One region of the Pseudarthrobacter sp. 01T43 genome, then DNA from elsewhere that is predicted to be linked to it. Evidence: predicted binding sites of a transcription regulator. Region 1 holds the regulator's gene; the other holds the start of a gene.

Evidence for each region. Region 1 encodes LexA, which represses DNA repair genes until DNA is damaged. Its sites were predicted from a motif close to TCGAACANNTGTTCGA; they were not measured.
Region 2: AC1DIM_RS02510 (DUF6504 family protein) is a predicted target of LexA. The motif match lies at 1,784-1,799, and genes of this name have one in related genera.

Annotation. Positions count from the first base shown of each region.
Region 1 is NZ_JBFTPV010000008.1:48,874-53,290, forward strand. Features, by position in the region: gene AC1DIM_RS09780 (histidinol-phosphate transaminase) at 1-506, opposite strand, end outside; gene AC1DIM_RS09785 (LysM peptidoglycan-binding domain-containing protein) at 618-1,016, opposite strand; gene lexA (transcriptional repressor LexA) at 1,358-2,101, shown strand; gene AC1DIM_RS09795 (ATP-dependent DNA helicase) at 2,125-4,182, opposite strand; gene hflX (GTPase HflX) at 4,175-4,417, opposite strand, start outside.
Region 2 is NZ_JBFTPV010000002.1:184,439-188,855, forward strand. Features, by position in the region: gene AC1DIM_RS02490 (SOS response-associated peptidase) at 1-517, shown strand, start outside; gene AC1DIM_RS02495 (VOC family protein) at 549-971, opposite strand; gene AC1DIM_RS02500 (chorismate mutase) at 991-1,311, shown strand; gene AC1DIM_RS02505 (hypothetical protein) at 1,314-1,703, opposite strand; gene AC1DIM_RS02510 (DUF6504 family protein) at 1,857-2,177, shown strand; gene AC1DIM_RS02515 (DNA polymerase III subunit alpha) at 2,174-4,417, shown strand, end outside.

The sequences.
Region 1 (4,417 bases):
TTAGGCGAACAAAGGAAAACGACGTTCGGCTGAAGTTCCTTGACCTGCAACGCGGCGGATTCTGCACTGAGGCCGTATCCCTCAGCGCGCTGACCGACGATGTACTCGGTGTCAGTCCCGCTGGCCAGCAAGGGGTACATGGAATACGTGGGCGGGAACCCGAGGGCCTTGCGGCCCGGGCCGCCGAATGCCTGCAGGATCTGCTGGAGAACCTCATTGGATCCATTGGCGGCCCAGATGTTAGTGGCATCGAGTCCGTGACCCAGGTACTCGGCCAGTGCTTCCCGGAGCTCGGTGAACTCGCGGTCCGGGTAGCGGTTGAGCCCGGTTGCGGCTTCCGTTACGGCTGCTGTAATGGCGGCCTGCACATCCGCCGGAACGCCATGGGTATTCTCATTGACGTTCAACAGGATGGGAACATCCAACTGCGGGGCACCATAGGGGGTAAGCCCGCGAAGATTGGTCCGGAGGGGAAGTCGGTTCAGACGCTCTAGCTGGTCATTCACCTGAACAGTTTAGTTCCGAAGGCGATGGCCGGAAAATGTGACGGCAATCCGTGGACCTGTCCACGGTTAATCTGGCCCTTGCCGGCGACTAACGCTGGCCCTTCCCGTCGACTAGCGGGTGGGAACAAAGAGCTGCTGGCCAGGTACCACGCCGCCGCCCGTGAGGTTGTTCAGTTGAACAATGTCCGCAATGACGTCCCGGGCGTCACGCTGGGGTGCTACGGTGCCGGCAATGGCCCAGAGGGACTGCCCCGGCTGGACCGTCACCGTGATGGTGGGCGTGACGGAGAGACCAGCTGCGGAATCTGCCGCCTTCGCCGGAGAGGTAAGAAAACCAACCAGTGAGAGAAGGATCGCTGCAAGGAGCACCAACGGGATGCCGATGAGGACAACCCGGCCCCGGCGGGTAAGACGGAGCGGCGGCAAGGACTCCTTGCGTTGCTGTGACGTCAGGTGCTCGACGGAAATGAACTGCGGACGGGAATCCTGTGAAGCAGATATAGCTGACATGAGATGAGCCCTCCTGGACCATACTGTGCTGCCCGGCGTGACCTCCAGGTCGCCAACGCACTAAGGCTCAAGCCTCCGCATGTGGCGGATATTCGAATCCGCTGGCAACGAGTAGAACACATATTCGAACTTTGCTTCCTCAGTTTTAGCACTTATCAACGAACATTGTCGAGACTCGCTAGAACAAATGTTTGAAAAAGCCATGTGGCTGGCCTACGTTTGGATCAAAAGATCAACCACTCGTGTAGTTGATCAGCAGGGTCTGACATTCAAAGCAGCCCGGCCATTCCGGCAACTAACAGCCGGACCGGAACCGGGGCAACCGAAAGGCATTGGCGAACATGGCAGCACCAGCCGCCGAGGGCAAGGCGACTCCGCAGGGCCGCCAGCCCCAGAGGACCCCGAAGGGGCTCACTGCCCGCCAGAAGAAGATCCTCGAAACCATCCAGCGTTCCGTCAATGACAACGGCTACCCGCCCTCGATGCGGGAAATCGGCGACACTGTCGGCCTGGCCAGCCTTTCGAGCGTCACCCACCAGCTCTCCCAGCTGGAGAAGCTGGGTTACCTGCGCCGGGACCCGAAGCGGCCCCGTGCCATGGAAGTCCTGATGCCGCTGACGCTGGACGGGGGGACCGGCAAAAACGGCGCGTCGGCCAAACCGGGCCTGCATAGCGTCGGCGGTACTGGTACCGAAATTCCCAGTGCCATGGACACTGCCATGGTGCCGCTGGTTGGGCGTATCGCTGCAGGTGGACCGATCCTGGCCGACCAGATGGTGGAGGACGTGATGCCGCTGCCCCGGCAACTTGTAGGGCAGGGCGAGCTGTTTATGCTGCGCGTCGCCGGCGACTCAATGGTGGACGCCGCGATCTGCGACGGCGACTGGGTGGTGGTCCGCCGGCAGGCCGACGCCGCCAACGGCGACATTGTTGCGGCCCTTTTGGACGACGAAGCCACAGTGAAGACCTTCCGCCAGCGCGACGGCCACACCTGGCTGTTGCCCCAGAACACCCAGTACGAGCCGATCCTCGGGGATCACGCCACGATCATGGGGAAAGTCGTTTCGGTCCTGCGGTCGCTGTAGCACCCGGGCCGAGCGGGCAGGCCTCAGGCGCCCTTTCCGGCCAGCCTTTCGAGTGCCGCAAATGTTGTCTTACGGTCCGTGGTGGGCCAGAACGGCGGGAGTGCGGCGCGCAGGAAGCCGGCGTAACGCTCCGTGGCCAGGCGTGAATCGAGCACGGCCACCACACCCTTGTCCCCCGTCGAACGGATCAGCCGGCCTGCCCCCTGGGCCAGGCGGATGGCCGCGTGCGTGGCGGAGACCGCCATGAAGCCGTTACCGCCGGCCTGCGCCACGGCGCGGGAGCGGGCGGTCATGAGCGGATCATCGGGCCGCGGGAAGGGAATTCGGTCGATGACCACCAGCCGGCAGGATCCGCCGGGAACGTCAACGCCCTGCCACAGCGACATGGTGCCGAACAGGCAAGTATCGGGCTCGTCAGCGAACTGCTTCACGAGCGCCGTCATGGTGGAGTCGCCCTGACAAAGAATGCTGAGCCCGAGCCGTGGTCGCATCGCCTCAGCCGCTTCTTCTGCCGCACGGCGCGATGAAAAGAGGCACAACGCACCGCCGCCGGAAGCCCGGATCAGCGCCTCCAGCTCGTCCAGCGCCTCCGGTGACGCTCCCCGCCCTGGTTTGGGCAGGTGCCCGGCGACATAGAGGATCCCCTGCTTGGGATAATCGAACGGCGAGCCGACGTCGATGCCGGTCCAACTCGGCGCGCCCTCCCCTACCAGCCCCAGGCCGCCGGCGGCCGGTTCGAACGCAGAACCGATGGCCAAGGTTGCCGAGGTCAGCACAACGGTGTGGCCGGCGAACAAGCCCTCGCGCAACTTACCGGCAACACTGAGCGGCGCAATGTTGATCAAGGCAGGAGACGTCTCGTCAGGCTGCGAGTAGCCCTGCTGCGGGTCGAAGGAGCTGGCCCGGGAAAACCAGACGACTTCGCGGTTCTCGCGGGCGACTATGAGGCGTTCGCACAGTTCCAGGATCAGCATCAGCCGCGAGCGGGCGAGCTGCCGCCCGCCGTCGGCCGTCTGGCTGCCATCCCCCTTGGAATCTGAGAGGGCAGCCCGGCAGGCCTCCCGCAACTGATCCACGCAGTCCAACTGTTCGTCGTTGAGCCCGTTGGGCAGCAGCCCGTTCGGGACTCCCGCCAAGGCGAGTTCGAGGTTGGCGGCGGCCGCATTAAGTGCGTCAACGGTGATGGCGGTGTGCTTACGGGCGCCGGCTGCCGCCGCGTGGACCATGGCCACGGAAAGCTGCCCGGAGACCGCGCCGGTGACCCTGTCCTGGAGTTCGTGGGCCTCGTCCACCACTACGACGTCGTATTCGGGCAGTACGGCAAGGCCTTCAAACGCGCTGACGGCCAGCATGGCATGGTTGGTGACCACGACGTCAGCTTCGGCCGCATCATGGCGGGCCAGTTCGCTGAAGCATTCGGCCGCCATCGGGCACTTCTGCGCGCCCAGGCATTCCATCGACGTCACCGAGACCTGCCGCCAGGCGCGGTCGGTGACGCCGGGAAGGAGCTCGTCGCGGTCTCCCGTGGCGGTTTTTTCCGCCCATTCCCGCAGGCGAACCACTTCCTTGCCCAGTTGCGACGACGGGCCGCCGAGGGCGGCGGCGAAGTGCGGGACGCTGGTGTCTTCGCCGAGGGAGAAAAGCTGGCCCTCGGCGGGTTCCTCGGACGGGAACCCGCCTTCCAGCTTGTGCCGGCAAACATAGTTTGAGCGGCCCTTGACGAGTGCCACCTTGACGGGGCGGTCCAAGGCAGGGGTGATGGTTTTCAGCAGGCGGGGAAGGTCGCGGCCCACAATTTGGGTCTGCAGCGCAAGGGTTGCGGTGGAAACCAGTGTGGGCTTGTTGCTCACGAGGGAATGCGCAATCAGCGGGATGAGGTAGGCAAGCGACTTTCCGGTGCCGGTGCCGGCCTGGACCAGAAGGTGGTCTCCGGTTTCGATGGCTTTCGCCACCTGCCGGGCCATTTCGTGCTGGCCGGCCCGGCTTTGGCCACCCATCCCCGCGACAGCGCGGTCGAGCAGTTCAATGACGAACTGCTCGCCGGCCGTATCGGAAATCTCCCCTGCCACCAGGTCAGTCATTGCTGACGAAGGATTCCAGTTCAGCGGCGAGGCCCTCCCGGACCATGACCACAACACGCGTGCCGTGTTCGCCGTGATCCAGGCTGAGGATCTCGGCGTCGGTCTCGTGCAGCTTGCTGATCAGGTCACCACGGTCGTACGGGATCAGCAACTCGAGTTTGACGCTGGGCCGCGGAATCCCGTCGCTGATGGCCTTGAGCAGTTCGGCGATTCCCTGGCCGGTCCGGGCCGACAC
Region 2 (4,417 bases), on a different contig from region 1:
CAACGCCCGGAGCGAGAGCGTGTTGGAGAAGCCTGCGTTCCGCAAGGCCGTGAAGTCACGTCGCTGTGCTGTACCCGCTGACGGGTACTACGAATGGAAGCAGGGGACAGGCAAGGTCAAGCAGCCTTACTATGTCCATCCGGGATCTGACAGTGGTCTGGTGTTTGCGGGCCTGTACGAGTGGTGGAAGGACCCGACCAAGGCCGACGGCGATCCCGGCCGCTGGATGCTGTCCACGTCCATCCTGACAGCGGACACCCCGCCGCCGGGTACCGAGTCCACGGTGTTCGGCAAGCTGACGGAACTGCATGACCGGGTGCCGCTGCCCATGGACCGGGCGACTATGGCATCGTGGCTTGACCCGCGGATCGACGACGCCGCCTTCCTCGTGGATCTTGTCCGCGCCCATGTTAAGGACGTTGCCGCCGACTGGCACGTGGATTCTGTGGGCCGGGAGGTGGGAAACGTGCGCAACAATTCCCCGGAGCTCATCCGGCCCGTGGAGGCCTTGTTCTAGACGGCGATTTGTCTAATGTGGTGACGGTGCCCTAGACGGTCACGCTGCCGTCGTTGTCCACTGCCCAGGTGGGGTTGTACGCAATCTCCCAGCGGAAGCCGTCCGGATCGGCAAAATAGCCGCTGTACCCGCCCCAGGGCTGGGTGACGGGCGCAGCCACGATCTCAGCGCCGGCGGCCCGGGCTTCGGCCATCACCCGGTCCACATCCTCCGTGCTGGGAAGGTTGTGGCTGAGGGTGATGCACGGCACCGGTCCGGGCACCCCTACACCGGCTTCGGCGTGCATCTGCCCGGCATCCCAGAGGGAGAGGACCAGTCCGTGGTTGACCTGGATGAACACCACATCGCCGGGGTGTTCACGGTGCACTGGCCAGCCGAGACCTTCGGCATAGAAGCGGCGGGAAGCGTCAACGCTGCGAACGCCTAGTGAGATGAAGTCGACTCTGGGCTGCATGCTTCGATACTGTCAGAAGATGGCAACAATTCAAGGAAACGATCGGGAAGCTTTGGCCGACAAGGAACAGCTCGCTGCCGTTCGGATTGCGGTCGACGAAGTTGACGAACAGATTGTCACGCTTATTGCCCGGCGTGAACGCCTGATCCGGATCGCCGGAACCCTGAAGGGGGACGACGCTGAAGTCCGCGCCCCGGGCCGGGTGGAGCGGGTGATTGAGCACGTTCGCGGAGCCGCGGAAAAGAGGGACATTGATCCGGACATCGTGGAATCCACGTACCGGGCCATGATCTCGGGGTTTATCGACCTTGAGATGAAGGTCCACAAAGAAAACAGCTGAAGCTAGAGCGCCTCTTCGACGGCGACGCCGGACTGGAATTCCCGGCCGTCGGCCTCGCTGAACGCCGTCATGTAGTGCCCTTTGCCCAGGCCTTGAATGGCTGCCATGGGAAAGTTGCCGGTGATGGTGTTTCCCGAATGGGTCACCCCGGAAAGATCATAGTTTTCCTCGGCGGTCTGGTCATGGCAGAACGAGTAGAAGGCGATGGCCTCCCCGTTCAAGAATTCAATGCCCAGCCGTCTTTGGGAAGAATGGTCAGGGCTCGACGCCACAAGTCCCACAACGTACGCACCCGCCCCCGGTATATTGCCCTCGATATCAAAGTTGGCCACGAGCGTGTTGTCCTGGGCTTTGATGCTTACGTGCTTGAGGAGTGCGTCATGGGAGCTCATGCCATAATCCTGCCCCCAGCCGTCCCGTCCGTCCACCCCTGTCTAGGTTTTGCCGGGGCACCGTCGTAGACTGGATTTATTCGAACATGTATTCGAATATCCTGCTTTTGCGTCAGTAGCTCGCATCAGCCCAATTCAGTTCGGGAGGCGCCCATGGGCATGTTCAGCGAGTCCGTGGACGTCGACTGCACCGCTTCCGGCCAACCGGTGAAACTCCAATGGGGCGGGCGGCATTACACGGTGTGCGCCGAACCTGTGCGGTGGTACGAGCGCCGGCAGTGGTGGGCTGAGGAGCGTCGGGCGCCCTTGGGCAGCGGCCCGGGCCTGGTGGACCACGAGATCTGGCGCGTCCAGGTCCGGTTGGACCCGCAGGATACCGGGGAAGCGCTCACGCTGGACCTTTCCCGGCATCTCGGCAGCGGCCGCTGGAGGCTGCTGCGGATCCACGACGCACTCCAGCCACGAACAGCATGAGCTTCACCCACCTCCACGTTTCCACCGCCTTCAGCGCGCACTACGGGGTTTCCTGGCCTGAGGAGCTCGCCCAGGTTGCGGCGGCGGACGGCGCGTCAGCGCTCGCGTGCACGGACCGCGACGGCCTGTACGGCACCATCAAACACCTCAAAGCATGCATGGCTGCGGGCATCGATCCCCTTGTGGGAGTGGACCTCGCGGTCTTCGACGACGACGGCGATCACCGCACCCAGATCGCGGGCCGGGTCGTAGTGCTTGCCCGCGGACACAACAACGGGGCGGGCTACCGCGCCCTGTGCCGGCTGGTGTCCGATGCCCATGCCCGCACCTCAGGAAAAGCCGGGGGAGCGGTGCCCGTGGCGGTCACCCGCGCCGAACTCGCCTCCCGGACCCTTGACCCCCAGACGCTCAAGCCGGTCCTGACCGTCCTGATCGGCCCTGATTCCGACGTCGGACGGGCCATGGGCGGCAGGCGCTACCTGCGCCCACGCACTCTCTTCAAACGCTGGCTGGAAGCCATGCCCGCCGGGAGCCTGGTGGCAGAAGTCGTTTCCCAGCTCACCACCCCTGGAAAGCCCCTGAGTACCGCCCACGCAGTCCGCATGCTCAAACTCGCCGAAGAGCACCATGTCCCGGCAGTCCTCACCAACGCTGTCCGCTATTGCGCCGAGGACGGCGCCGCCACGGCGGACGTGCTCGACTCCGCCCGGACCCTGAAGTCCCTGCCGGAGCTTGCGGCAGAACCCTTACTCCAACCCAACGGGCAAGCGTGGCTCAAATCAGCCGGGCAAATGCTTCAGCTGGGCCAGGAAATCATTCGCGCCGCAGGGTATGGCACCGCTGACCTCAAACAACTGATGGCACAAACTGAGGCGCTCGCCGACTACTGCCGGATAGACCCGGTGAGTGACATGGGCTGGAAACAGCCCGTGGTTCCGGAGGCATCGGTCATCGGCATCAGCCAGGACCCGCACCTTGAACTGGTGCAACGTTGTGAAGCAGGGATAGGGAGGCGGTTCCCTGGCATCACCGGCCCGGCACACAAGGAGATGCGCTCGCGGCTGGAGCACGAGCTGGGGATCATCCGGAACCTCGGATTTTCCTCCTATTTCCTGACGGTGGCGGAAGTTTCCCGCATGATCCTGGACATGGGGGTGCGGGCAGCCGCCCGCGGTTCCGGCGCCTCCAGCCTGGTCAACTACCTGATCGATGTCAGCCAGGTGGACCCGCTGCAGCATGACCTGATCTTCGAACGCTTCCTGTCCCGGGACCGGGCAACGCTGCCGGATATCGACATCGACGTCGAAAGCGCCGAACGGCACAACGTGTACCGGAAAATCTTTGACCGGTTTGGTGCTGAACGGGTCACCCTGATGAGCATGCAAAACGGGTACCGGGCACGCGGCGCGGTCCGGGATGCCGGTATGGCATTGGGCATGGATGATGACGACGTCGGGGAGATCGCCAAACYGCTGTGGCGTTTTTCAGCCCGGAAATTCCGTGAAGCCCTGGTTGAAAAACCTGAACTGCGGGAATTCGCCGGGCGGGTGGAACAGCGTGGCTTCGCCGAAAACCAGCAGCTTGACCTGCTGGTGGACCTCACCGAACGCCTCGACAGGCTGCCCCGCCATATTTCCATGCACCCCTGTGGTGTGATTCTTGGCGATGCAACGCTGCTTGACCGGACGCCTGTCCAGCCCAGCGGGCTGGGGCTGCCTATGAGCCAGTTCGACAAACACGACATGGATCCCATGGGCATGCTCAAACTGGATGTGCTGGGGGTCAGGATGCAGAGCGCGATGGCTTTCGCCATCCGGGAAGTCATCCGGATCCATCCGTCGAAAGCGGAAGTGGTGGTGGCCGGTACCCATCCTGCGGGGCCTGATGGGTCCGGGCCCGATTACATCGCGGAGAACGGCCACATCGACCTCAACGCTGTCCCGCTCGATGATGAGCCCACCTTCGAGCTGATCCGCAGCACCCACACCCTGGGCTGCTTCCAGATTGAGTCGCCTGGCCAGCGTGAGTTGATCGGCAAGATGGCCCCGCGTGAGTTCAACGACCTCATCATCGACATTTCGCTGTTCCGGCCGGGACCCATGAAATCGGACATGGTGCGGCCTTTCCTGGAACACCGGCACGGTTTCGCGCCGGAAGTCTATCCGCACCCTGACCTGAAACCCGTGCTGCAGGAAACACACGGCGTCACCGTCTTCCACGAACAGATCCTGAAAACCTTT